2 regions of the Isoptericola sp. NPDC055881 genome follow, and region 2 is predicted to be linked to the other one. Evidence: riboswitches for the same ligand, from Rfam matches in the RefSeq annotation. Region 2 holds a riboswitch; the other holds the start of a gene.

Region 1 (18,060 bases), on a different contig from region 2:
GGTGGCGTCCTGCGGCAGGTGGATGTGCGGGGAGGTGAACCCGAGCTCGGTCGCCTTGTCCATCTTCATCCGGATGTAGCCGGCGCTCGCCGAGTCGTCCCCGACGAGGATCGTGCCCAGGCCGGGCCGGTGCCCGGCGGCGACGAGCGCGTCGATCCGCGGCCCGAGGTCCTCGAAGACGGCCTCGGCGACCGGCTTGCCCGGCAGCAGCCGCGCGGTCACTGGGACAGCCCGGGATAGAGCGGGAAGTCGGCCGTGAGCTTCGCGACGCGTGCGGCGAGGGCGTCGACGTCGGCGGAGGCGCCGTCGCGCAGGGCGACGGCGATGATGTCCGCGACCTCGGTGAACTCGGCGTCGCCGAACCCGCGGGTGGCGAGCGCGGGGGTGCCGATCCGCAGGCCGGAGGTCACGCGCGGCGGGCGCGGGTCGAACGGCACGGCGTTCCGGTTCACGGTGATGCCCGCGTCGTGCAGGAGGTCCTCCGCCTGCTGGCCGTCGAGCGACGAGTGCCGCAGGTCCACCAGCACCAGGTGCACGTCCGTGCCGCCGGTGAGGACGGAGACGCCCTGCTCCGCGACGTCCGCCTGGGACAGACGCTCGGCGATGATCCGCGCGCCGCGCAGCGTGCGCTCCTGGCGGTCCTTGAAGGCGTCCGTGCCCGCGACCTTGAACGCCACGGCCTTGGCCGCGATCACGTGCATGAGCGGGCCGCCCTGCTGGCCCGGGAACACGGCCGAGTTGATCTTCTTGGCGTGCTCCTCCTTGCTCAGGATGAAGCCGGAGCGGGGGCCGCCGATGGTCTTGTGCACCGTGGAGCTGACGACGTCGGCGTGGGGCACGGGGCTGGGGTGCAGCCCGGCGGCCACCAGGCCGGCGAAGTGCGCCATGTCCACCCACAGCTTGGCGCCGACCTCGTCCGCGACCTCGCGGAACGCGGCGAAGTCGAGCTGGCGCGGGTACGCGGACCAGCCGGCGATGATGACGTCCGGGCGGTGCTCGAGGGCACGCTTGCGCACCTCGTCCATCTCGATGCGGTACGACTGCGGGTCCACGCCGTAGGCGCCGACGTCGTACAGCTTGCCGGAGAAGTTGATCTTCATGCCGTGCGTGAGGTGGCCGCCGTGCGCCAGCTCCAGGCCGAGGATCTTGTCGCCGGCGTTGATGAGGGCGTGCAGCACGGCCGCGTTGGCCTGTGCGCCGGAGTGCGGCTGCACGTTGGCGGCCTCGGCGCCGAACAGGTCCTTGGCGCGGGCGATCGCGAGGTTCTCCGCGATGTCGACCTGCTCGCAGCCGCCGTAGTAGCGGCGGCCGGGGTAGCCCTCGGCGTACTTGTTCGTCAGGACGGAGCCCTGCGCCTGCAGCACGGCACGCGGGACGAAGTTCTCGCTGGCGATCATCTCGAGGGTGTCGCGCTGGCGGGCCAGCTCCCCGTCGAGGACGGCCGCGATCTCCGGGTCGAGCTCGGCCAGGGGCGCGTTGAACGTGGGGTCGGGAGTGCTCATCAGGCGTTCTCCTGCTGTGTCGGACGGCGGTCGGACGGGCCTGGCTCCCTGTCAGGGTGCCGGACCATCATGTCAATCGAGCGACCGGGCCCAGGCGAACGACCCGTCGTCTGCACAGCGCGTCGCTCCCCGGTGGTGATCCACCTGTACGCCAGTCGCGACCCTCGCGATCCTAGCCGATCCGATCGGCCCGGTCCCCTGCCGACCGCGAGGGAGTCGGACTCCCGCCGAGGTAGTTCCACCCTCGCCGAGGTAGTCGCGAACTTGCCGAGGTAGTCGGACCCGCGCCGAGGTAGTCCCGAACCTGCCGAGGTAGTCGAGAGCTCGGCGAGGTAGCGCGGGACACCAGGTTCCGCGAACTACCTCGGCACGGTCTGAACTACCTCGGCACTACCCCGGACTACCTCGCCGAGGTCTGAACTACCTCGGCACGGTCTGAACTACCTCGGCGCGGTGTGGACTACCTCGGCGCGGGCCGGGCGGCCGCGGTCCTGTGCCATGTCGGTCCTGTGCCATGTTCATCGTTGCAGACGCGTGACCTGGGCCACTTGACCCCGACGCGCGAGGCGTGCCACATTGGGCGCCGTCGATGGCTCTTCATCGATGTAAACGCACCGGGGCGACGCCGCGCCGGACGCGTCCCGGATCTCCGAGAGGACCCCGTGATGAGGAAGTCACGCCTGATCGCCGGCATCGTCACAGCCGTGGTGGCCGCCGGTACCGTCACCGCCTGCAGCTCCGGCAGCGGGAGCGGCTCCGACGACGACACGCTCACCTTCATGTTCCGTGGTGGCGACGACGAGAAGAAGGCCTACCAGGAGGCCATCGACCGGTTCACCGAGGACACCGGCGTCAAGGTGAAGATGATCGTCACCTCCGCGGACCAGTACGCGCAGAAGCTCCAGGCCGCCGTCGCGGGCAACAAGGTCCCCGACGTGTTCTACATCGAGCAGGCCAGCCTGCAGTCCTACGTCAGCTCCGGCGTCCTCATGGACATCACCGACGAGGTCGCCGACCAGGGCGTGGACCTGGACAACATCTGGCCCTACGGCGTCGACTCCTACCGGTTCGACGGGAAGACCCAGGGCACCCCGGACGGCAAGCTGTACGGCCTGCCCAAGGACATCGGCCCGTTCGCGTTCGGCTACAACGCCGACATGCTGAAGAAGGCCGGCATCGACCGTCCCGACCCGGACAAGCCCCTGACCTGGGACGAGTGGCTCAAGATCTGCCAGGAGCTCACCCAGGACACCGACGGCGACGGCAAGACCGACCAGTGGGGCACCGGCCTCAACGTGCAGTGGAACTCGCAGTCCTTCGTGTGGAGCAACGGCGGCGACTGGACCAACCCCGACCACACCCAGGTCACCGTCGACACCCCCGAGTTCGCCGAGGCGATCCAGTTCATCGCCGACCTCACCACCAAGTACGGCGTCACGCCGAACCCCGAGCAGGCGCAGACCCTCGACACCTACCAGCGCTTCATGGCCGGCGAGATCGGGTTCTTCCCCGTCGGGCCGTGGGACATGAGCGTCTACAACGACCTCGACTTCGAGTACGACCTCATGCCCTGGCCCGTCGGCAAGACCGGCAAGCCGGCGACGTGGGTCGGCTCGCTCGGCATCGGCGTCTCGAACACGACCGACCTGCCCGAGGACGCCGTGAAGCTGGCCACCTACCTGTCCACGGACGAGGCCGCGCAGCAGACGCTGGTCGACGCCAACGTCCAGATCCCGAACCGCATCGACACGGCGAAGACGTGGGCGGCCGAGGCGGACGAGGACGACACGCTCAAGCCCAAGAACCGCCAGGAGTTCCTCGACATCGCCGAGGACTACGGGCGGGAGATGCCGGCGTCGTTCACCTACGGCGCCGAGTGGTACGACGAGCTGTGGGTCGGCATCCAGCCCGTGCTCGACGGCAAGCAGACCGCCGCCGACTACCTCGCCGAGGTGCAGCCGCGCATGCAGGACCTGCTCGACCAGTCGAACACCCAGGCCGAGCAGGCCGCGGCGGCCGGCTCCGCCCCGTGACGACCGCCTCCCGCGCTCGCCGCTGACGCCTGCGCCCCGACGCCCCCCGCGGCGCGGCCGCCCCTCCCGGGACGGCCGCGCCGCCCTCCCCCGCACGTTCCTGGACGAAGGAGTCTGCGATGACGTCCACCGCACTGCCGGCCACGGCCGGCACCCGCCCCGCGGCGCCGGACCCGGCGCCCGCGCCGCCACGACGCGGCGGGTCCTCGCGGCTCCACCGCTCCGAGAAGAGGTGGGCGCTGCTCTTCGTCGCCGCGCCCGTGGTCGGCTACCTGCTCTTCATCCTCTACCCCACCGGCTTCGCGCTGTACGCGTCGCTGACCCGGTGGAACGGCCTCGGCCCGATGACGTTCATCGGGCTCGACAACTACGTGGCCCTGCTGGGCGACGAGCGGTTCCACCAGACGCTGTTCAACACGTTCTTCTACATGATCGGCATCCCGATCGGGCTCGCGCTCTCGCTGGCGCTCGCCGTGATGATGAACCGCAAGCTCTTCGGCCGCGCCGCGTTCCGCGCGATCTACTACGTCCCCGTCATCTCGTCCATCGCCGCGATCGCGATCCTGTGGCAGTGGGCGTACAACGGCGACTTCGGCCTGGTGAACCAGTTCCTCGCGATCTTCGGCATCGACGGCCCGAACTGGCTGGCGGACCCGACCTGGGCCAAGCCCGCGATCATCATGATGGCGGTCTGGAAGGGGCTCGGGTACTCGATGCTGCTGTACCTGGCCGCGATCCAGTCCGTGCCGCGGTCCCTGTACGAGGCGGCCGAGCTCGACGGCGCGGGCGGCTGGCAGAAGTTCCGCTCGATCACGCTGCCGATGGTGCAGCCGGTGACCTTCTTCCTCGTGGTCACGCAGATCATCGGCGGCGCCATGATCTTCATCGAGATCCAGATCATGACGCCCACCGGCGGCCCGGAGTACTCCACGGCGTCGGTCGTCTACCACATCTGGCTCCAGGCGTTCCGGTACCAGCAGATGGGCTACGCCACCGCGATGTCGGTGGTGCTCGGGCTCCTCATCCTCGTCATCACGCTCATCCAGTTCCGGCTGAACCGGCGCAACGCCGGCTTCGTCGTCGACTGAGGCCAGGGAGACACCCATGACCACCACGACGCCCGCCACGACGCCCGACACCACGCCCGCCACGCCCACGACCACGGGGTCGACGTCCGGCACGACCGGCTCGCGCCTCGGCCGCCGGAACCGGTCCCGCCTCACCGACACGATCGTGTGGGTCGTCCTCGCCGCGGGCGCGGTCTTCATGATCGCGCCGCTCGTGTGGATGTTCTCCACGTCGCTGAAGACCAAGCTCGAGGTCTTCGCCCTGCCGCCGGTGTGGATCCCTGAGGTCCCCCAGTGGGACACCTACGTGCGCATGTGGACCGACTCGTACGTGCTCGACGGCATCAAGAACAGCCTGGTCGTGTCGCTCAGCGTCACCGTGATCGGCACGTTCACGTGTTCCCTGGCGGCATTCGCCCTCGCCAAGATGCGCATGCCCTTCAAGAACGCGATCTTCGTCGGCCTGCTCACGGGCATCATGATCCCGTTCCCGACGATCATGATCCCGCAGTTCGTCATGTTCTCGAAGATCGGGTGGGTGGACACGCTGTGGCCGCTCATCGTCCCGGCGATCTTCGGCAACATCGTGATGATCTTCTTCCTGCGCCAGTACCTGTCGAGCGTGCCGGACTCCCTCGTCGAGGCGGCCAAGATCGACGGCGCCTCCTACTGGCAGATCTTCTGGCGCATGATCATGCCGATCATCCGTCCCGCGGTCGCGGCCCAGTTCATCCTCTGGTTCATGGCGGTCTGGAACGACTACCTGGCGCCGATCCTGTACCTGAACACGCCCGAGCGGCAGACGCTGCAGGTGGTCATCGCGAACATGAACGTGGAGTACGCGACGCAGCGCGACTACCCGCTGATCATGGCGGCGTCCGTGGTGGCCGTGCTGCCCATCCTCGTGGTGTTCCTGATCTTCCAGCGGCAGATCATCGAGTCCGTCGCCCTGACCGGGACGAAGGGCTGACATGACCGGCACGACGATTGGCACGACGCCGGGCACGACGCCGGGCACGACGACGGGCACGACGACGGGCACGACGACGGTGACCTCGTCCGAGGACACCCCCGACACGTCGACGTGGGGCGGGCGGCACGTGCACGACCCCACCGCGGTGCGCGACGACGACGGCACCTACTGGCTGTTCTCCACCGACGCCCGGTCGGACGGCCCCGTGCGCGGCGGCGTGCAGGTGCGGCGCTCCGCCGACCTCGTGACGTGGGAGCTGCACGGGTGGGCGCTGCCCGGCGTGCCGGGCCCGGCGGGTGCGTGGTCCGGCGCGCAGGGGCTGTGGGCGCCGGAGGTGGTGCGCGTCGCGACTCCCGCGGGGCCGCTGTGGCGCATGTACTACTCCGCGTCGACGTTCGGGTCGCGGCGCTCGGCGATCGGCCTCGCCGACGCGCCGTACCCGGCCGGCCCGTGGACCGACCGGGGGATCGTGGTGGCGAGCGCGCACCTGGACCCGCCGGCGGGCCTCGGGCATCCCAACGCCATCGACGCGAACGTCGTGACGGAGCCCGACGGGACGCAGTGGCTCGTGTACGGGTCCTTCTTCAGCGGGATCCACGCGCTGCCTCTCGACGCGGGCACCGGGTTCGTCGCCGAGGGGTTCGTGCCCGCCCCGGGCGCGCTGCACGAGGCGCCCGGCCGGCTCCTGGCCCGGCGCCCGCGGGAGGCCGACGGCGCGGTCGAGGGCGCATTCGCGCTCCCTCGGCCGGGCGGCGGCTGGGCGCTGCTCGTCTCCTACGACTCCCTCGCCCGCAGCTACCACCTGCGAGCAGCCGTGGGCGACGCCGTCACCGGCCCGTTCCGCGACCGCACCGGACGGCTCCTGACGGACGTCGAGGCCGACCCGTGGACGGTCGGGGTGCCCGTGCTCTCCGGGCACCGGCACGTCGGCGGCCCCGGCATCCTCGCCCCCGGCCACGCGTCGGTCCTCAGCGAGCAGGTGGCCACGCCGGACGGCGGCTCGCACGCCCGTCAGCTGCTGGTGCACCACGTGCGCGACGCCGAGGCGCCCACCGAGCACCGGTTGCAGCTGCGGCGTCTCGTGTGGACGCACGACGGCTGGCCGCTGGTGTCCCCGCAGCCCTGGGCCGGAGCCGACCGGGAGGTCGACGACACGACGCGCTGGCCGTCCGGCCCGGACGCCCTCGGCGGCACCTGGGAGCAGCTCGACCCCGGCGCCGACCCGACGCACGTGCAGGACGCCGTCGTCGGTGAGCTCGGCCCGCTCGACGACGTGCGCCCTCTGGGCGACGGACGGTTCACCTGGGTCGCGCACGACGGCGCGGCGGTGTCCGCCGTCGTGCACCCGGGGTGGGACGCGGTGCGCGACCGCGCCACCCTCTGCCTCGAGGCGCTCGACGACGCAGGCCGCGTCACGCTCGCGACGAGGCTGCCGTGACCGCCCGCGCAGACCGCGAGCCCACGCGCCGCCGGCCCGACGCACCCGCGGCGGGGGTGGCCGGCGCCGTGGCCGACGCCGAGGTGCCCGGGTGGGCGGGCGGCGTCATGCTCGCGCTGCGCTGGGCGACCCTGCTCGTGGAGGTCACGGCCATGGTGGCGCTGGGGACGCTCGCGGGCGGCGTGCTGCTCGGACTGGGGCCCGCGTTGCGCGCCGGCGGCGTCGTGGCCGGGAGGATGACGGCCGAGCCGACGCCGTGGCGCACCTTCTGGCGCACCTGGCGCGAGGGCTTCGGCCGCACCAACGCTCTGTTCGCGCCGGTGTGGGCGGTCGCCGCGCTGCTGTGGTGCGACGGCGTCGTGCTCAACCTGCTCGACGGGCCGGCGAGGGCCGTGCTGCAGGCGGGGCTGCTCGTCGTCGGGGCCTGGGCCACCGTCGCGCTCGCCTGCTGGCCGGTGGTCGTCGCGCGCTACGCCCGGGGCGTCGTGGAGACCTGGCGGCTCCTGCTGCTGCTCCCGCTGCTCGCGCCTGCGACGTCGCTCGCCGTGCTGGTCGTGGCGGCGGTCGTGCTCGTCGCCGCGTGGGTGCTGCCGCTGCTCGCGGTGCTGGCCGGGCCCGCCTTCTGGCTGTGGGCCACGGCCCGTCTCGCGACCGACCGGCTCGACCGGATCGACGCACAGGTCGCCGAGGGCGCGGCCGGAGGATGACCACCGTGCCGCTGGGCGTGACGCCCGCGACCCGCCTCACGCCGTCGCGCTGAGGCCCACCACGATCTCCTCGTCGCCGCCGGGCTGCACGGCGACCACGTTCTCCGCGCCCTCCGCCGCGTCGCCCGTCGACTCCCGGCCGACGACGCGGGAGCCCGGGACCACGCGGCGGAACGGACGGTCGGAGCCGCCCGCGATCCGCTCGACCAGCAGGTCCACGGCGGTGCGTGCGATCTGCTCGCGCCCCGGGTCCACCGAGCTGATCGTCGGCACCGAGTACCGCACGTCGTCGACGTCGTCGAAGCCGATGAGCGCGACGTCGCCCGGCACGTCCACCCGGCGGGCGTGCAGCGCGTGCAGCGCGCCGAGCGCCATCGCGTCGTTGAGCGCGAAGACGGCGTCGATCTCGATGCCCGAGTCGAGCAGCCGGCCCATCGACTCCGACCCTGTCGACCGGTGCCACAGCCCGGCCTCGCTCACCAGCTCCGGGTCGTAGGGCAGGCCCGCGGCGGCGAGGCCCTGGCGGTAGCCCTCGGTGCGCAGCGCCGCCGAGCCGACCAGCTCGCCCTCGTGCGCGCCGACGACGGCGATGCGGCGCCGCCCGAGCGACGCGAGGTGCAGCGTGGCGGCGCGGGCCGCGGCCACGTTGTTCATCGTCACGTGGTCGGCCGGGGCGTCGAAGACCCGCTCGCCCAGCACGACGAGCGGGAAGTCCACGGCGAACAGGTCGACGTCGTCCTGCCCGAGCGCCAGCGGCGAGAAGATCACGCCGTCGGTGAGGTGCCGGCGGCGGCCGTCGAGGAGCTCGATCTCCCGCTCCCGCACCGACCCGGTCTGCTCGATGAGCACGGTGAGCCCCTGCTCCTCGGCGGCGCGGATCACGGAGTCCGCGAGCTCGGCGAAGTACGGCAGGCGCAGCTCCGGCACCGCGAGGGTGATCATGTCCGTGCGCTGCGTGCGCAGGTTCCGGGCCGTGGTGTTGAGGCGATAGCCGAGGTGCTCGATGGCCTCCTCGACGCGCTCGCGCGTCTCGGGCCGGATGTGCGGGTACCCGTTGACGACGTTGGACACCGTCTTGATCGACACGCCCGCGCGCTGCGCCACGTCGTGCATGGTCACACGCATGCCGCTCACCTCCCCGACCGTCGTCGGTCGCCGGGCCGCGGGGGCGCAGAGACCGGGATCCACACACGCATCGGGCCCTCTGCTCGATTGCCCCACACAGCGTAGGGCACCGCTCGCACGGCGACGTGCACCGCGTCGGGCGAGATCTCGGGCACGTCGTCGGGCACGTCGGAGTACAGCGCGCGGCCCGCGGACGGCTGGGCGCGGCCGACGGCGCGGAGCGTCGCCCCGACGCCGAGCGCGTCGTCCGCCGGGCCGACGGTGACGCCTGCGGCGAGGTCGAGCTCGACGTCGTCGAGGACCACGCCCGGGTGGTCGACCTGCTCCACGCAGTGCACGACCGGTCCGCGCGCCAGGGCGACGCAGCCGCGCACCGCGTCCACGCGCGGGTGCGCGCGCAGCACGCGCGGCTCCAGGGGCAGGACGAGCCGGACGCGGCGCGCCCCCGCCGCCACCCGCAGGTACCCGCGCCGGTCCAGTGCCGACGCGACGTCGACCGGCTCGCCGTCCACCTCCAGGCGCGTGCGCGCCGCGTCGGCCCAGCCGGGCAGGCGCAGCGCCAGCGGCACCGGGAACGGCGCGTCGGCGGTCAGGAGGACGTCGCCGTCCCACGGGTAGCCGGTGCGCAGCTCCAGCCGGACGGCGAAGCCCGGCACGGCCAGGTCCGCGTCGGCGAACAGGTGCACGGCGAGCGCGCCGTCGGCGTCGAGCGTCGCGACCATCGTGTGCAACGAGGCGACGAGCCGTGCGAGGTTGGGCGGGCAGCACGCGCAGGCGAACCAGGCGCGCCGCCCGGAGGCCTGGTACTCGTCCGCGCCGTCGTGCCCGTCGCGCACCTGGAGCGGGTTGGAGTAGAAGAACGCGGTGCCGTCGGTCGACGACGCGGCCGCGACCACGTTGTGCAGCGCGTGCTCCAGCGAGTCGGCGTACCGCGACTCCCCCGTCGCGAGCAGCATGCGCCAGTCCCACAGCACGCTCGCCACGCCCGCGCACGACTCGGCGTACGCGCGGTCCGGCGGCAGCTCGTACGGGTCGCCGAAGGACTCGTCCTTGTGCCGCGACCCCATACCGCCGGTGACGTAGGTGCGCCGCCCGTGCGCGTCGTCCCACAGGCGGACGGCGGTGTCGAGCAGCGCCCGCTCGCCGGACTCCAGGTAGAGGTCGGTCACCCCCGCCAGCAGGTAGAGCTGGCGCACCGCGTGCCCGGCCACCTCCTCCGCCTCGAGCACCGGCGTCGCGTCCTGGTGGTACACGGGCTCGAACGGGCCCGCCCCGAGGCGACGGTGGCCGCGCAGGTCCACCATGCGGCGGGCGGCGTCGAGGTAGGCCGGGTCGCCGGTCTCGCGGTACAGCTCGACCAGCGCGGTCTCCACCTCGGGGTGGCCGCAGACCAGCTCCTCGCCGTCCGCGAGCCGCGCGACGACGTCGTCGGCCCAGCCCATCGCGAGGTCGAGCAGGTCGTCCTCGCCGGTCGCGCGGGCGCGTGCGACGCCCGCCTGCACCAGGTGCCCCAGCACGTACAGCTCGTGGCCCCAGCGCAGGTCGCCGTACGGCCTGCCCGACGGCGCCGCGTCGGACGGGTCGCGGGAGCCCAGCACGTGCGAACCGAGGTAGCCCGACGGCGCCTGCGCCCGGCGCAGCAGGTCCACCACGCGCCGCACCGCGTCCTCGTGCCGCGGCTCCCCCGCGCGGGCCGACTCCCAGGCGACCGCCTCGAGCGTCTTGTGCACGTCCGAGTCGGCGAAGTTGAAGCCGCGGTACGGGCCGTCGTGGTGCTCCGGGTCGGCCGGGTCGAGCACGCGGCGCAAGTTGTCCAGGGCGCCGGAGGTCTCCAGCGCGTCCAGGCAGTGCGGGATCGTCGCGGCGGCGTTGCGCTCCTGCCACGCCCCGAGGTGACCGGTGGCCGACAGCCGCACGGCGCCGGCCGGCAGCGGGCGGGTGCGCGCCGCGGGCAGCGTGCCGCCCACGGGCCCTGCGGCATGCGTCGGTGCGGTGGACGCCGTCAGGGTTGCCGGGCTCCTGCGCATGCCGATTCCTCCTCGAGTCGTGGGATCAGAACGTCCTGACCCCTGGTGCCGTCCCTGGCGACCATGATTGACTCTACATCGTTGTAATGCGTCATCGACACTTCGACGAGGAACGTGAGAGAGACCCATGCCCGATCCCCGCACCGACCTGAGCACCGCTCCCCACGCCCGGGTCACCCTGCACCCCGACTTCCGCCGCGGCACCGTGGACCGCCGCCTGTTCGGCTCGTTCGTCGAGCACCTCGGCCGCGCCGTGTACACCGGCATCTACGAGCCGGGCCACCCCGCCGCGGACGCCCACGGCTTCCGCCGCGACGTCGCCGACCTGGTCCACGAGCTGGGCGTGCCGATGGTGCGCTACCCCGGCGGCAACTTCGTCTCCAACTACGTGTGGGAGGACGCCGTCGGCCCCGTCGAGCAGCGCAAGCCGTTCCTCGACCTCGCGTGGCGCACCGTCGAGCCCAACCTCGTCGGCACCGACGAGTTCCTGCAGTGGGCCGAGCGCGAGGGGGTCGAGCCGATGATGGCCGTCAACCTCGGCACCCGCGGCGTCGACGCGGCGGCCGCGCTCGTCGAGTACTGCAACGGGGAGGCCGGGACGCGGTGGGCCGACCTGCGCATCGCGAACGGCCGCGCCGAGCCGTACGGCGTCCACCTCTGGTGCCTCGGCAACGAGATGGACGGCCCCTGGCAGATCGGGCACAAGGACGCGCACGAGTACGGCAAGCTCGCCGCCGAGGCCGGCAAGGCGATGAAGCTCGTGGACCCGTCGATCTCCCTGATCGTGTGCGGCTCGTCGTCGATGCAGATGCCCACGTTCGGCGAGTGGGAGCGCACCGTCCTGTCGTACACGTACGACCTCGTCGACCACGTCTCCATGCACGCGTACTACGAGGAGGTCGGCGGCGACCGCGCGTCCTTCCTCGCGTCCGGCACCGCCATGGACCGCTTCATCGACCGTGTCGTGGCGTCCGCCGACGCCGTCGGCGCCGAGCGTCGCAGCGACAAGAAGATCACCATCAGCTTCGACGAGTGGAACGTCTGGTACCTCGAGACCCGCTTCCCGGGCGAGGCCAACCTGCCGATCCAGCGCGACGCGCCGCGCATCATCGAGGACGTCTACTCGGGCCTCGACGCCGTCGTGGTGGGCGACCTGCTGGTGACCCTCCTCAACCACGCCGACCGGGTCCCGGTGGCCTGCCTCGCGCAGCTCGTCAACGTCATCGCGCCGATCATGACCGCCCCCGGCGGGGACGCCTGGCGCCAGCCGACGTTCCACCCGTTCGCGACGACGTCGCGCCTCGCGCGCGGCACCGCGCTCGACGTCCGCGTCGAGTCGCCGTCCTACGAGACGGCGCGGCACGGGTCCGCGCCCCAGGTGACGGCGGCCGCGACGGTGGACGACGACGGCTCGCTCGGCCTGTTCCTCACCAACCGGTCGGACCGGGTGGTCGAGGTCGAGCTGGCCCACGTGGGCGCCTCGCTCGGTCTCACCGAGAGCTGGCAGATGGTCGCGGACCACGAGCCCGCCGTCGAGGGGCCCGAGCACGCCGCCAAGGTCACCGAGACGTGCTGGTCCGTGGTCGACGTCGCGGCCGTCGCCTCGGCGGCCGAGGGCGGCACGACCCGCGTGCGCCTCGCCCCGGAGTCGTGGACCGCGTTCGCGGGGACGTTCGCCCGCGCCTGACGCCCGTTCGACCCACGACCGGCCGCCCGTCGCTGCTCCGCGCAGGATCGGGCGGCTGGTCGTCGTCCATCCGGTGCCCGCAGCAACGGGCTCGCAAGCATCGACCGCCTGTGCCACGGTGGAGATCCAGTCGAGGAGCGTGCTGGAGAGGACCGACGACCACCGGTTGGAGGTTGCGATGGACGACAAGGTCAAGCTCGCAGCGATTCTGGCAGCGGGCTATCTGCTCGGCCGGACCAAGAAGTTGAAGACTGCCGTGCTGCTCGGAACAGCAGTGGCGGGGAACCGCCTGCGCGACGAGTCGACGCGCGGCGCCCTGCTCGACAGCCTGGGGGGTCTGCGCGACTTCGCCTCCTCACCCCAGGTGAAGAAGCTGACGGAGAACGTCACCGGCCGGCTCGTCGACGCCGGCAAGGAGGCTGCTCTCGCTGCGGTCACCAGCCGCGTCGACTCCCTCACCTCCCGTCTTGAGTCCGGGTCGCAGCGCGACGAGGACGAGGAGCCCGAGGACGAGGCACCTGAGGACGAGGCACCCGAGGACGAAGCACCCGAGGACGAAGCACCCGAGGACGAAGCACCCGAGGACGAAGCACCCGAGGACGAAGCACCCGAGGACGAAGCACCTGAGGACGAGGCGCCCGAGGACGAGGCGCCCGACGACGAAGCACCCGAGGACGAAGCACCTGAGGACGAAGGCGACGAGGCGGAGCAGGAGGAGCCGCCCGCCGAGAAGAAGGCGCCGGCGCGCCGCCGCCGGTCCTCGACCTCGGCGAACGAGTCGTCCGGCACCCGCTCGAGCACGCGCTCGAGCACGCCGCGCCAGCGCACGGGGACGTCCGGCTCGAAGTCTTCCGGCTCCGCGTCGTCCGGCACCAAGTCTTCCGGCTCGCGGTCCACCGGCGCGAAGGCGTCCGGCTCGCGATCCACCGGCGCGAAGGCGTCCGGCTCGAAGGCTTCGGGCTCGAAGTCCTCCGGCTCGAAGACGTCGAGCTCGCGGACCTCCGGCTCGCGGTCGTCCAGCACCCGCAAGTCGTCCTGATCGCGGCGGAGAGGAGAGAGCCATGAGCGAGAGTGCGAAGTCCCCCCTGTCTGGCGGCCTCGGCGGCCTGAAGGACTCCTTCGGCGGTCTGGCCCGCGCGTTCGGCGACAAGGCCGTCAGCACGGTGAGCGACAAGGTCGGCTCCGTCACGGACCGGCTGAGCGACTATGCCCAGAACCCCACCGGCTCCGCGGCCGTCACGGGCGCCAAGAGCCTCGCCGAGGGCGACTCGCCCTTCAAGGCGGGCGTCAAGTCGGCGGCGAGCGGTCTGAAGGACAAGGTCAAGGACATCTTCAGCGGCGGCGGCGGTGGGAGCAGCGGCGGTCACCGGTACATCAACATCGTCGAGTCGATCGACGTCGGCGCGCCCATCGACGTCGTCTACGACGCCTGGACCGAGTACGACCGCTGGCCCGACTTCATGAAGAAGGTGGAGAAGGCCAAGCTCGACCAGGACGAGGGCAAGGTCTCCTTCGAGGGCAAGGTGTTCCTCTCCCACCGCAAGTGGGAGGCGACGATCGTCGACCAGATCGCCACCCGACGGGTGGTGTGGGAGTCCACGGGCGAGAAGGGCACGCTGAGCGGCGCGGTGACGTTCCACGCCGTCACCGACGACCTGACCCGCATCGTGGCGGTCGTGGAGTACCGCCCGCGCGGGTTCATGGAGAAGGTCGCCAACGTGTGGCGGCCCGTCGGGCGCCGGCTGCGGCTCGAGCTCAAGTTCTTCGTCCACTACGTCATGACCGACGTCATGCTCCACCCGGACGACCTCGAGGGCTACCACGCCGAGATCCAGGACGAGGAGATCGTCAAGTCCCACGAGGACGTCCTCAACGAGGAGCAGGACCAGGACGAGGGCGAGGACGAAGGCGAGGAACAGGACGAGGAGGGCGACGTCGAGACCGGCGCCGAGGACGAGGGCGACGAGCCGGAGGGCGACGAGCCGGAGGACGAGGAGCCGGAGGACGAGGAGCCGGACGAGGGCGAGCCCACCGACGAGGCCGAGGACGAGGGCCAGGACGAGGCCGAGGACGAGGACGAGGACGAGGAGGAAGCCGGCGACCAGGAGCCTGCGCCGAGCAGGCGCCGCCGCTCCCGGTGACCCCCGGACCCGTCCCACCCGAACGAGCAGCCAGGAGGAAGCATGAGTGAGGTCGCCACCCGCCGCTCCGGCGGCGGATATCTGGACCGCCCGCAGTCATCGTCGCTGGCCGACGTGATCAACATCATCCTCGACAAGGGACTGGTGATCGACGCGTTCGTCCGTGTGTCCGTGGTCGGCATCGAGCTGATCACGATCGACGCCCGCATCGTCATCGCGAGCGTGGACACGTACCTGCGCTTCGCGGAGGCCACGAACCGCCTCGACCTGGAGCAGACGGGCGGCCGGCAGCTGCCCGAGCTGATCGACGACATCTCCGAGAGCGGCTCCCACGGCAAGACCAAGGGCTTGGTCTCCGGCGCGAAGGACGCGCTGACCAGCAACAAGGACGACAAGGACGACGGCGAGGACGACGACAAGTCGACGCAGCGCAGCCGCCGGCGCACGTCGCGACAGGAGAGCTCGTGACCTTGAGCACGACGGAAGATCCCACGGTCGGCACGCCCGAGCTGTACCTGTACGGGCTGGTAGCGCAGGGCACCCGCCCACCCGGTGACCTCACCGGCGTGGACGGCCAGCCCGTGCGCGTCGTGCCACTCGAGCAGGTGGCGGCGCTCGTGTCCGACGCTCCGGTGCAGCGCGACGTCGGACTGCCCGACGACGTCCGGGACCACGCGCGGGTGCTGGACGCGGTCGCCGCCACGCGGCCCGTCCTCCCGGTGCGGTTCGGCACCCTGACGACGGACGAGGAGCTGCCGGACGCCGTCCCTCAGGGCGCGCAGGCGGAGCATGCCGAGGCTCTGCGCGCCCTGGAGGGCTCGGTGCAGCTCACCGTGTCCGCCCGGTACCGGGAGGACGCCGTGCTCGCGGAGCTCGTCGCGCAGGAGCCGGAGATCCGCCGTCTGCGCGAACTCACCCGAGGCCGCTCCGAGGAGTCCACCTACGACGCCCGCATGCGCCTGGGCGAGCTGGTCGTGGCCGGCTTCGAGCGCCGGCGGGGCGGGGACGAGCAGCGCCTGGTCGCCACCGTCGCCCCGCTGGCCCGGGCGACGCGGATGCACGAGGTCTCCCGGACGGGAGACATCGCCGAGCTGGCGCTCCTCGTCCGCCACGACGACGTCGAGCGGCTCGAGGTCGCGCTCGAGGCGCTGGCCGCGCAGGTGGCCGACCACATGACGGTCCGCCTCGTCGGGCCGCAGGCGCCCTACGACTTCACCGAGGAGGTGTGACGCGTGGGTCTCCTGAGCGCACTGGTCACCCTCCCGCTCGCCCCGGTCCGGGGCGTCGTGTGGGTGGCCGAGCAGGTGCGCTCGGAGGCCGAGCGTGAGTGGTACGACCCGGGCACCATCCGCCAGCGCCTCGACGAGATCGCCCGCGCCCGGGAGGCGCACACGATCGACGACGCCGAGGCCGACGCGGCGGAACGCGAGCTGGTCGCCCGGCTGCTGGAATCGAGCCGACGCCGCCAGGGAGGTAGAGCATGAGCCCGGCCAGGAAGGCGCACGCCGCTCCGGCCCGCCGTAGCAGGCCGTCCGCGACGCACGAGCAGACGGCGGACGACGTCGAGGAGCAGGAGCAGGTGTCCGACGAGGACGCTCCGACCGACGAGGCGCCTGAGGAAGAGGCGCCCGAGGACGAGGCGCCCGAGGAGGACGAACCTCAGGACGACGAGGCGCCCGAGGAGGACGAACCTCAGGACGACGAGGCGCCCGAGGAAGACGAACCTCAGGACGACGAGGCGCCCGAGGAAGACGAACCTCAGGACGACGAGGCGCCCGAGGACGACCCGCCCGAGGAGGACGACCCGGCCGACGAGGACGAGGCGCCCGAGGACGACGAACCTCAGGACGACCCGCCGTCCCGCGGCCGCCTCGACGCCCAGGGTGCCGCGCGGCTCGCCGTGCGGCAGCTCAAGGAGCTGAGCCACCACGACCCCGAGGGCGTGGTGGGGATCGAGCGCGACGCCGACGGCTGGATCGTCACCGTCGAGGTGCTGGAGGACGCGCACGTGCCCAGCACGTCGGACGTCCTCGCGGAGTACGAGGTGCGGCTCGACCCGGACGGCGGGCTGCTCGGCGTGACCCGGGGACGTCGCTACGTCCGGGGCCGGACGGAACGGTGACCCGGGGCGACAGCAGGACAGGCGACCGGAGGGAACCAGGAGTGCAGCAGGCTCGGAACGGCACCGGAGGGGGCGACGCGGCATGACGGTGGTCCCCGGCTCGGACGGCCCGATGCAGCCGCAGCGCGCCCGCGAGGGCACGCTCATGCAGGTGGTCGAGACCTTGCTCGACAAGGGTCTGGTGGTGAACGCCGACATCATGGTGTCGGTGGCGGGTGTGGAGCTCCTCGGGATCCGCATCCGTGCAGCGCTGGCGTCCTTCGACACGGCGGCGCGGTACGGCCTGGAGTTCCCTGCGGGCACCGACCGCGACACGGTGGCCTGGCAGCAGGCGATCGAGCCGAAGGAGACGTGCCCGAGCTGCGGCAAGACGGCGCCCACCGCGCAGCTCCTCGAGGAGTACTGCCCCTGGTGCGGGTGGGAGAGCGCCCTGGTCCAGCGCGACGGCGGCCCCCGGCGCGAGGTGGAGGGCACGTCGTCCCCCGCCCAGGACGACGACAGCTCCGAGGACTCGGGGCGCGGGAAACGGCGATGACCGGCACGCTCGCCCGATCCACTCCGTCGTTGCGCACGCACGAGCCGGACGGCGGGGCGGCGCTGCAGCCCACCCGGGACCTGCACGCCACCCTTCCGGACCTGCTGAACGCGCTGCTCGACAAGGGGGTGTACCTCGACCTCGACCTCATCATCACGGTGGCGGACATCCCGCTCATCGGCGTGAACCTGCGCGCCGCCGTGGCCGGCGTCGAGACGATGCTGGAGCACGGGATGATGCGCGGCTGGGACGAGCAGACGCGGGCCTGGGTCCGTGAGTCCCTCGCCCGCCACGTGCCGCTCGAGCCCGACGAGGACGTGGTGGCACGGATGGCGGGCGGGCACCGCCGGGACGAGCCGCCGACGACGTGGCGACCGGGCACCGTGTACCTCACCACCCGGCGTCTCCTGGTGTGGCGCGCGGACCCCCGCGAGCTCCTGTGGCAGACGTCCCTCGACGACATCACCGGGGTCGAGCTGCGCACGGAGCTCTCGGTGGGCGGGGAGGAGCGCGAGCGCGTCGCCGTGACCACGCCCTCGGGCACCACGCTGCTCTCGGCGGCGGCACCGGAGCGGCTCCAGGGGCTGCTGCGCGAGCACCGCGGTGAGGACCCGGCCGCCGGGCGCACCCCGGACCTGCGTGCCCCCGTCTGGTACCGCGAGGAACGTGCCGGGTCGCCGGTCTGGCGCGGCGGCACCGGCAC
Region 2 (9,495 bases):
CGATGGAAGGACGCAGCAGGGTGGACCTGTTCGAATACCAGGCTCGCGACATCTTCGAGAAGCACGGCGTGCCCGTGCTCGGCGGCGTCGTCGCGACGACGCCCGAAGAGGCTCGCGCAGGTGCAGAGAAGCTCGGCGGCGGGACCGTCGTCGTCAAGGCCCAGGTGAAGACCGGCGGCCGCGGCAAGGCCGGCGGCGTCAAGCTGGCCCACTCCCCGGCGGAGGCCGAGGAGAAGGCCTCCGAGATCCTCGGGATGGACATCAAGGGCCACACCGTCCACCGCGTGATGATCGCGCAGGGCGCCAAGATCGCCGAGGAGTTCTACTTCTCCGTGCTCCTGGACCGTGCGAACCGCAACTACCTCGCCATGTGCTCCGTCGAGGGCGGCATGGAGATCGAGCAGCTCGCCGTCGAGCGCCCCGAGGCGCTCGCCCGCGTCGCCGTCGACCCGATCGTGGGCATCGACGAGGCCAAGGCCCGCGAGATCGTGGATGCCGCGAACTTCGCCGACGACCTCAAGGCCCCGGTCGCCGACGTCATCCAGAAGCTCTGGACGGTCTTCACCGCCGAGGACGCCACCCTCGTCGAGGTGAACCCGCTGGTCCGCACCGAGGACGGCGCGATCGTCGCCCTCGACGGCAAGGTCTCGCTCGACGAGAACGCCTCCGAGGTGCGCCACCCCGAGCACGCGGAGCTCGAGGACAAGGCCGCGGCTGACCCGCTCGAGGCCAAGGCCAAGGAGAACGGCCTCAACTACGTCAAGCTCGACGGCGAGGTCGGCATCATCGGCAACGGCGCGGGCCTCGTGATGAGCACCCTCGACGTCGTCGCGTACGCCGGCGAGGAGCACGGCGGCGTCAAGCCCGCCAACTTCCTCGACATCGGTGGCGGCGCCAACGCCACGGTCATGGCGAACGGCCTGGACGTCATCCTCAACGACCCGCAGGTCAAGAGCGTGTTCGTCAACGTCTTCGGCGGCATCACCGCCTGCGACGAGGTCGCCAAGGGCATCGTCGGTGCGCTGGAGATCCTCGGCGACGAGGCCAGCAAGCCGCTGGTCGTGCGTCTCGACGGCAACAACGTGGACCTCGGCCGCGCCATCCTGGCCGAGGCGAACCACCCGCTGGTCACCCTGGCCGAGACCATGGACGGCGGCGCCGCCAAGGCCGCCGAGCTCGCCCACCTCTGAGCGCCCCGCAGACGTCGAAAGCAGAGACTTCAGAACCATGTCGATCTACCTGAACAAGGACAGCAAGATCATCGTCCAGGGCATCACCGGCGGGATGGGTGCCAAGCACACCGCCCTGATGCTCGACTCCGGCGCGCAGATCGTGGGCGGCGTCAACGCCCGCAAGGCCGGCACCACCGTGACCCACAAGGACCACGAGGGCAACGACGTCACGCTTCCCGTCTTCGGCAGCGTCAAGGAGGCCATGGCGGAGACCGGCGCGAACGTGTCGGTCCTGTTCGTGCCCCCGGCGTTCACCAAGGACGCGGCGATCGAGGCCGTCGACGCCGAGATGCCGCTGATCGTCGTCATCACCGAGGGCGTCCCGGTGCAGGACTCGGCGGAGGTCTTCGCCTACCTGCAGGGCAAGAAGACCCGCATGATCGGCCCGAACTGCCCCGGCATCATCACGCCGGGCGAGTCGCTGGCCGGCATCACGCCGCACACCATCACGGGCAAGGGCCCCATCGGCCTCGTGTCGAAGTCGGGCACCCTGACCTACCAGATGATGTACGAGCTGAAGGACCTCGGGTTCTCGACCGCCATCGGCATCGGCGGCGACCCGGTCATCGGCACCACGCACATCGACGCGCTCGAGGCCTTCGAGAACGACCCGGAGACCAAGGCGATCGTCATGATCGGCGAGATCGGCGGCGACGCCGAGGAGCGCGCGGCGGCGTACATCGCCGAGCACGTCACCAAGCCGGTCGTCGGCTACGTCGCGGGCTTCACCGCCCCCGAGGGCAAGACGATGGGCCACGCCGGTGCGATCGTGTCCGGCTCGGCCGGCACCGCGCAGGCCAAGAAGGAGGCCCTCGAGGCCGTGGGCGTGAAGGTCGGCAAGACGCCGTCCGAGACCGCCGAGCTCATGCGCGAGATCCTCAAGGCGCTCTGACCTGCAGGCGTCCTGACGCCCTGCACGACGCGCACGACGGCGTCCGCCCCCTGGGGGCGGGCGCCGTCTGTGTGTCTGCGAGGTTCTGGCAGGCGCGCGGGTGACGATGGGGCCGTGAGCGCACCACCCGGGACCCGACCCACCCGCACCGTCCGCACGGTCGACGGCGCCGCCCCGGGCCGCGGGGGAGAGCGGTTCGCCGCGGCGACCTCCGGCGCCTGGGCCGCCGTGCAGGGGATCGTCCTGTCCGGCGCGGTCGTGGTGCTGCTGGCCGTGGTCGGCGCGCTGGGCGGCTCCGCCGACTCCGCATGGACCGGTGCCGTCGGCGTCGCGACCGGGCTCTGGCTGCTCGGCCACGGCGTGCCGATGGCCGCGGGGGCCGGCGTCGTCACCGTGATCCCGCTCGGCATCGGGGCCCTCGCCGTCTTCACCGCCTACGTGTCCGTCAAGCGCTCCGCGCTGCCCACCCTCCCTGCCTGGGTCGGCGCGGCCACGACCTACGCCGCCGTGACCTGCGCGCTGGCGCTGGCGACGGCAGGAGTGGCGGGCGGCGACGGCCTGGCCGCCCCGGGCCCACGGCTCGCCCTGGCCGCCCTCGGAGGTCTCGTCGTGGGCGGGGTCGGCGCGGCGCTGGGCATCCTCGTCCCGCCGGACCGGCCGCTCGTCGTCGTCCCCGGCGGACTCCTGGACCGCGCCGTGCCCGACGTCGTGCGGCTCGGCCTGCAGGCGGGGACGGTGGCGCTGTTCGCGCTGCTCGGGCTCGGGGCCGCCCTGACCGGCGTGTGGGTCGTGGCCGGCCGGGCGACGTCGGAGGACGTCGTGACCGGGCTCGACCCCGGCTGGATCGGCGGCGTGGTGTTCGCGGTCGCGCAGCTCGCCCTGCTGCCCAACGTCGTGCTCTGGGCGACGGCCTGGCTGGCCGGGCCGGGGTTCGCCGTCGGGCAGGACACGTCGTTCGCCCCCGGCGGCACGACCACCGGGCCGCTGCCCGCCGTGCCCCTGCTGGGCGCGCTGCCGGGGCCGGACTGGTCGGGCACGACGGCCGCGGTCGCGGGGCCGCTGGTCGTCGTCGCGTGCGGGCTGCTCGCGGGCTGGTTCGCGTGGCGGCGGCTCGACCCGGAGCGTGTGCGGTGGGCCGACGTCGCGCAGGTGCTCGCGGGCGTCGTCCTGCTCGCGGGCGTCGTGACGGGGCTGCTGCAGTGGTGGGCCGGGGGAGCGGCCGGTGCCGGCCGTCTGGCCGCGGTCGGGGCCGACCCCGTCCTCCTCGGTGCCGTGGTGGCCGTCGAGGTCGGTGCGGGCGCGGCGATCGTGCTGGTCTGCGCGTATCTCGACGTCGGGGCGCGGCTGCGGCGTTCGTAGCGGCGCCGAGCGGGACCGGGACCATGAGCTGGTGACGAGTAGGGTGACGTCCGTGCAGACCCCGTCCGGCCACCCCGTCGCGTCCACGTCCACCCGGGAGACGGCCCAGGCTCGGCTCGTCGTCCTGGCGTCGGGCGGAGGGTCCAACCTCGCCGCTCTGCTCGCCGCGCACGACGACCCCGCCTACGGCGCCCGCGTCGTCGGCGTCGTCTCCGACAAGCCCGGCGCCGGTGCCCTGGACCTCGCGCGCGACGCCGGCGTGGCGTCCGTCGTCGTCGCCCCGGCAGACTTCGACGACCGGGCCGCGTGGAACGTCGGCATCGCCGAGGCCGTCGCCGTGTTCCGGCCGGACTACGTCGTCCTCGCCGGTTTCATGCGGATCCTGGCACCCTCGTTCGTGGAGCGGTTCGCCGGGCGGATCGTCAACACGCACCCCGCCCTGCTGCCGTCGTTCCCCGGCGCGCACGGCGTGCGCGACGCCCTCGCCTACGGGGTCAAGGTCACCGGCTGCACCGTGCACGTGGTGGACACCGGTGTCGACACCGGCCCGATCCTCGCGCAGGCCACCGTGCCCGTGCTCGACACCGACGACGAGTCGGCCCTGCACGAGCGGATCAAGGTCGCCGAGCGCGCCCTGCTCGTCGAGACCGTGGGCCGCATCGCCCGAGAGGGCCTGCGCGTCGAGGGGCGGAGCGCCGTCCTGGGCTGACGCGCGCGCTCAGTCCTGCGCGGGAGCCTCGGTGCCCCGGTGGACGTCATCGCGCGGCCCGAGGACGTTGAGCACCTGGTAGGTCTCGCGCACGACCTCCGGCTCGGCACGCGCTGCCGCGAGCGTCCGGTCCCCCCAGCGGTTCAGCAGCTCGTGCACCTCCGTGGCGAGGGCGTCGGCCTCTTCCTTGGTCAGCAGGATCGACGAGGTCATGAACTGCCGACGCACGGACTCGTCGTCCCGGTGCCCGTTGATGAAGACGTCGGAGGCCCAGCGCATGGCGGGGCGCAGCACGGCCTCCCGCGAGGCCGGGGTGTCGGTCTTGACGTTGAAGCTGCCGGCCGCGTTGGTCCACACGCGGTCGCGCTTGTCGCGCGCGTGCTCGGGTGCCTCGACGATCATCCCGGCCTTGGCGAGCACCCGGAGGTGAAAGCTCACGGAGTTGGCCGGGTGCCCGATCGCCTCGGCGAGATCGGCGGCCCGCGCGTGGTCCATGACTGCCAGCTGCATGAGGATCCGCTGCCGCACGGGGTTCGCCAGGGCGCGGAGCGCCTCCGGCTCGGTGATGTCCATCGAGGTCTCCAGCACGCTCTGAGCCTAGCAACGTCCCGCAACGGCAGGTGCGCAAGATTCGATGCGCAATAACTATTGCGCAACTGATGTTGCGGGACTAGCGTCCCTGTCATGACCCAGAGCACGGCGGCCGCAGCGCCGTCCGCACCGAGCGAGACCGCCACCCCGACCGAGGGGACCGCGACGACCGAGGCCGTCGGGCCCCTGCGCCGCAACCGCCCGTACCTGCTGCTCATGTCCGGGCTCACCGCGCAGTCGCTGGGCGGCAGCGTCACGAGGTTCGCGGTGCCGCTGCTGGCGCTGCAGCTCACCGGCTCGCCGACCGCGGCCGGCGTCGTGGCCGCCGTCGGGCAGACCGGCGCGCTCCTGGCGGCGCTGCCCGCGGGCGTCGTCGCCGACCGCACGGACCGCCGCCGGCTCGTCGTCGTCGCGGCGGGTGTCGCGGCCCTGCTGTGGGCCACGGTCGTGGTCGCCGGGGTCCTCGGCGGGCTGACGGCGTGGCACCTCGCGGCGGTCCTGTTCGGCGCCGCCGTGGCGACCGCCTTCCTCGACCCGGCCATCAGCGGTGCGTTCCGCGCCGTCGTCCCGCAGCCGCAACTGCCCACCGCGTACGCCGCCGCGCAAGGACGCGACGCCGTCGCCGGGATGCTCGGGGGACCGCTCGGCGGCGTGCTCTACGGCGTCGCGCACGTGGTGCCGATGCTCGGGGCGGTCGTGGGGACCGCGGCCACCGCCGTCTGCGCCTTCTTCGTCCGGGAGCCGCTCGGCGGCGGGGACGCCGAGGCGCGCGCCACGCACCCCCTCGTCGCCCTCAGGCAGGGGCTGCGCTACGTGTGGTCGGTGCCGCTGTTCCGCGCCAGCATCGGGCTGTTCGTCATGGTCAACGTCGCGCTGAGCGGCATGATGATCGGCATCAGCCTCGAGCTCGCCCGGACGGGCACGCCGCCCGTGCTCATCGGCGTCTTCAACATGGTCGCCGCGGGGTCGATGCTGCTCGGCTCGCTGTTCGCGCCCCCGCTCGTCGCGCGGCTGCGGCTCGGCGCCGTCACCGTCGTCTCGCTCGGGCTGCTGGTCGTCGCGTTCGCCGGGATGGCTCTCGTCCAGACCTACGCTGCGTACGTCGTCCTCATCGGGGTGGGTGTGCTGCTCGTCCCGGCGGTGAACGCCGCGATGGCGGGGTACACCGCGGCGATCACGCCGGACCAGATGCAGGGGCGGCTCTCGTCCGTGCTGGGCCTCAGCGGGGTGGCGGCCCTGCCGATCGCACCGCTGGTCGGCGGCAGCCTCCTCGGGGCGGGCGGCATCGGCGCCGTGCTGTGGACGCTCGTGGCGCTGCTCGCGGTCACCGTCGTGGGGATCGCCCTCGTGCCCTCGCTGTGGCGGGTCGGCACCCCGGACGCCTGGGCCGACGACGCCATCCCGATGCCCGCCGAGTGACCCGGCGAAGCTGTCAGAGCCACGTCACGCGCGAGCATGACGTGGCTCTGACAACTTTCCGTGCGCTCGAGCGGTCAGAGCCAGGCCAGGGCATGCCCGCACCTGGGTCTGACAGCTCGGTCGGTCAGACCGCCGACCAGCCGCCGTCCGACGCGAGGATCGCGCCGTTGAGGTTCACGGCGTCCGTCGACAGCAGGAACGTGATGGACGCGGCGAGGTGCTCCGCCGTCGCGATCCCGGGGATGTTGCCCATGAACCGGCCCAGGCGCGCGCCGCCGAACTCGGCCTGGCCGGGCACCTGGATGCCGGTCGCCACGCCGCCGGGCGCGACGGCGTTCACCTGCACGCCCGTGCCGGCGTACATCACGGCGGACGACTTGGTGAGGCCGACGACGGCGTGCTTCGAGGCCGTGTACGCGGCGCCCGCGGCCGACCCGCGCAGCCCCGCCTCCGAGGCGACGTTGACGATCCGGCCCCGGCCCGCGGCGAGCATCCCGGGCAGGACGGCGCGCATGAGGCGCATCGTGCCGTCGACGTTCACGCGCATCACGCGCTCCCACATCGCGTCGGTGAGCTCGTGCACCGCGCCCATGTCGTCCATGATCCCGGCGACGTTCGCGAGCGCGTCGACCCGGTCGCCCGCCGCGCGCACGATCTCCTCGACCGACGCGGCGGACGTGATGTCGCCCGCGACGGTCACGACCTCCGCGTCCGGCAGGGTCGCGGCGAGCTCGTCGAGCTTCTCCATCGCCAGGTCGACGGCGACCACGCGGCCGCCCTCGCGCGCCACGCGGGCGGCGACCGCCCGGCCGATGCCGGAGGCGGCACCCGTGACGACGACGGTCTGGCCGGTGAAGCGGCCGGGGGTGACCTGCTCGGTCCACGGGGCCGGCGCGGACGTGGCACCCGCCGTGCTCCCGGACGCGGTGCCTGGCGCGTCGGCGTCGTCGGGCGCCTGCTCGCGGTAGGCGGCGACGAGGCCGTCGACCATCTCGGCCGGGAACTTGCCGTTCGACAGGGCGACGAGCTGCTCCAGGGGCAGGCTGCGCGCCGGGGCGAGCGCCTCGGCGGAGGCGCCGGCCTGCTCGAGGACGGCGCCGAGGATGCGGCCTCCGACGGGGTGGTCGAGCCACTCGCCGACGGTCGAGGATGCGGACAGGGCCATGGTGCTCTCCTTGATGGCGGTCCCCCGGAGGGGGTCTCAGGTAACCGGACAATGTTGTCCGGTTGATAGTCTATTCCCGTGCCCACCGAACGGAGCAACCCTCGCCCCGCCGCCAGGAGCAACCCCGGGCCCGCGGCCGCCGCACGCAACCGGGCCGCGCTCCTGAGGGCGGCGCACGCGGTCTTCGCCGAGTCCGGCACCGCCGCCCCGCTGAGCTCCGTGGCCCGCCGCGCCGAGGTCGGGCAGGGCAGTCTCTACCGGCACTTCCCGGACCGCGTCGCCCTCGTGGCCGCCGTCGTCGAGGAGAACGTCGCCGAGCTGGAGGCCGCCTCCGCCGACGGCGCCGCCCTGCCCCGCCTGCTCGGGCTCGTGACCCGGCACGCCATCGAGTCCGTGGGTGTCGTCGACCTGCTGGCCGAGGACCGGCCCGGCCGCATGCTCGAGCTGCGCGACCGCGTGGCCGCGGTGCTCGCCGCCCACCACGAGGCGGCGCTCGCGGCGGGTCAGGTGCCCCAGGACGTCGGGGTGGACGACCTCATGCTCGGGGTCGAGCTCGTGGCCGGCGCGCTCACGCGGAGGCCGGCCGGGGAGCGCGCGGCGATGGCCGAGCGCGCCTGGCGCCTGCTCGGGATCGAGGTCGCGCTGCCGTGACCCGGCCCGGCGGCGTTCGGTAGACTCCGCCTCGGCCGTGACTGGCGAGGGTGGGTCACCACCGGGGAGCGGCCGACGTGTCCCGTCATGCGCGCCGCCCGCCTGGGTGCGAGGGTCTTTCCGCGAGAACCCGCACCGAGGAGAAGACACATGTCCGGAGCACCGTCCGCCCCCGACGTCCAGCTCGCCGACGACGCACAGCGCCCCGTGCGGCGCGCGCTGCTGAGCGTCTACGACAAGACCGGCCTCGTCGAGCTGGCCACCGCCCTGCACGCCGCCGGCGTCGAGCTCGTCTCGACCGGCTCGACCGCCGGGAAGATCGCCGACGCCGGCATCCCCGTGACCCGCGTCGAGGAGCTCACCGGCTTCCCCGAGTGCCTCGAGGGCCGCGTGAAGACGCTGCACCCGCGCGTGCACGCCGGCATCCTGGCCGACACCCGCAAGGCCGACCACCTCGCCCAGCTCGCCGACCTCGGCATCGAGACCTTCGAGCTGGTCGTCGTGAACCTCTACCCGTTCGCGGCGACGGTCGCGTCGGGCGCGGGCCCGGACGACGTCGTCGAGCAGATCGACATCGGCGGCCCGTCCATGGTCCGCGCCGCGGCCAAGAACCACCCGAGCGTCGCGGTCGTCGTCGACCCGGCCCGCTACGACGACGTCGTCGCGGCCGTGCAGGGCGGCGGCTTCACGTTCGCGCAGCGCAAGCGGCTCGCCGCCGCGGCGTTCGCCCACACCGCGCAGTACGACGTCGCGGTCTCCTCCTGGTTCGCGAGCTCCTACGCGCCCGACGAGGTCGCGGTCGAGTCGCACCTGCCCGACGTCGCGGGCGCCGCCTTCGAGCGCGCCGCGGTGCTGCGCTACGGCGAGAACCCGCACCAGAAGGCCGCCCTGTACACGCGGACCGACGGTGCGACCGGGCTCGCCCAGGCCACGCAGCTGCACGGCAAGGCGATGAGCTACAACAACTACGTCGACGCCGACGCCGCGTGGCGCGCCGCCCACGACCACGAGGGCCCGGCCGTCGCGATCATCAAGCACGCCAACCCGTGCGGCATCGCCGTCGGAGCCGACGTCGCCCAGGCGCACGCGCGCGCGCACGCGACGGACCCCGTGTCGGCGTACGGCGGCGTGATCGCGGCGAACCGCGTCGTCACGAAGGCCGCGGCCGAGCAGATCGCCCCGGTGTTCACCGAGGTGCTCGTCGCGCCCGGCTTCGAGCCCGAGGCCCTCGAGATCCTCCAGGCCAAGAAGAACCTGCGCCTGCTCGTGGTCGACACCCCGCCGCGCGCCGCTGCGGAGAACCGCCCGATCTCCGGCGGCATGCTCGTCCAGGAGGTCGACCGGTTCCAGGCCGAGGGCGACGACCCCGCCTCCTGGACCCTCGCCGCGGGCGAGGCTGCCGACGAGGCCACGCTGGCGGACCTCGCCTTCGCGTGGAAGGCCGTGCGCGCCGCGAAGTCGAACGCCATCCTGCTCG

The links. A riboswitch is a leader RNA that binds a small molecule or an ion and turns the genes downstream of it on or off. The one in region 2 is predicted to bind ZMP and ZTP.
Region 1: linked by a shared signal. The riboswitch ahead of glyA (serine hydroxymethyltransferase) and the one ahead of purH (bifunctional phosphoribosylaminoimidazolecarboxamide formyltransferase/IMP cyclohydrolase) in region 2 are both predicted to bind ZMP and ZTP.

The regions. Positions count from the first base shown of each region.
Region 1 covers NZ_JBSHCR010000057.1:8,190-26,249, reverse strand. Annotated here, with positions in the region: gene ACWGKI_RS15955 (bifunctional 5,10-methylenetetrahydrofolate dehydrogenase/5,10-methenyltetrahydrofolate cyclohydrolase) at 1-222, opposite strand, end outside; gene glyA (serine hydroxymethyltransferase) at 219-1,502, opposite strand; ZMP/ZTP riboswitch at 1,584-1,671, opposite strand; gene ACWGKI_RS15945 (ABC transporter substrate-binding protein) at 2,168-3,535, shown strand; gene ACWGKI_RS15940 (carbohydrate ABC transporter permease) at 3,655-4,623, shown strand; gene ACWGKI_RS15935 (carbohydrate ABC transporter permease) at 4,640-5,572, shown strand; gene ACWGKI_RS15930 (arabinan endo-1,5-alpha-L-arabinosidase) at 5,574-7,013, shown strand; gene ACWGKI_RS15925 (DUF624 domain-containing protein) at 7,010-7,720, shown strand; gene ACWGKI_RS15920 (LacI family DNA-binding transcriptional regulator) at 7,757-8,845, opposite strand; gene ACWGKI_RS15915 (glycoside hydrolase family 127 protein) at 8,851-10,872, opposite strand; gene arfA (arabinosylfuranosidase ArfA) at 11,000-12,559, shown strand; gene ACWGKI_RS15905 (hypothetical protein) at 12,738-13,598, shown strand; gene ACWGKI_RS15900 (SRPBCC family protein) at 13,621-14,700, shown strand; gene gvpJ (gas vesicle protein GvpJ) at 14,743-15,168, shown strand; gene ACWGKI_RS15890 (GvpL/GvpF family gas vesicle protein) at 15,165-15,929, shown strand; gene ccmI (c-type cytochrome biogenesis protein CcmI) at 15,933-16,184, shown strand; gene gvpO (gas vesicle protein GvpO) at 16,181-16,822, shown strand; gene ACWGKI_RS15875 (gas vesicle protein) at 16,905-17,357, shown strand; gene ACWGKI_RS15870 (gas vesicle protein) at 17,354-18,060, shown strand, end outside.
Region 2 covers NZ_JBSHCR010000101.1:1,141-10,635, forward strand. Annotated here, with positions in the region: gene sucC (ADP-forming succinate--CoA ligase subunit beta) at 21-1,190, shown strand; gene sucD (succinate--CoA ligase subunit alpha) at 1,228-2,124, shown strand; gene ACWGKI_RS19555 (cell division protein PerM) at 2,239-3,483, shown strand; gene purN (phosphoribosylglycinamide formyltransferase) at 3,536-4,192, shown strand; gene ACWGKI_RS19565 (ArsR/SmtB family transcription factor) at 4,202-4,780, opposite strand; gene ACWGKI_RS19570 (MFS transporter) at 4,877-6,202, shown strand; gene ACWGKI_RS19575 (SDR family NAD(P)-dependent oxidoreductase) at 6,327-7,367, opposite strand; gene ACWGKI_RS19580 (TetR/AcrR family transcriptional regulator) at 7,446-8,018, shown strand; ZMP/ZTP riboswitch at 8,046-8,133, shown strand; gene purH (bifunctional phosphoribosylaminoimidazolecarboxamide formyltransferase/IMP cyclohydrolase) at 8,169-9,495, shown strand, end outside.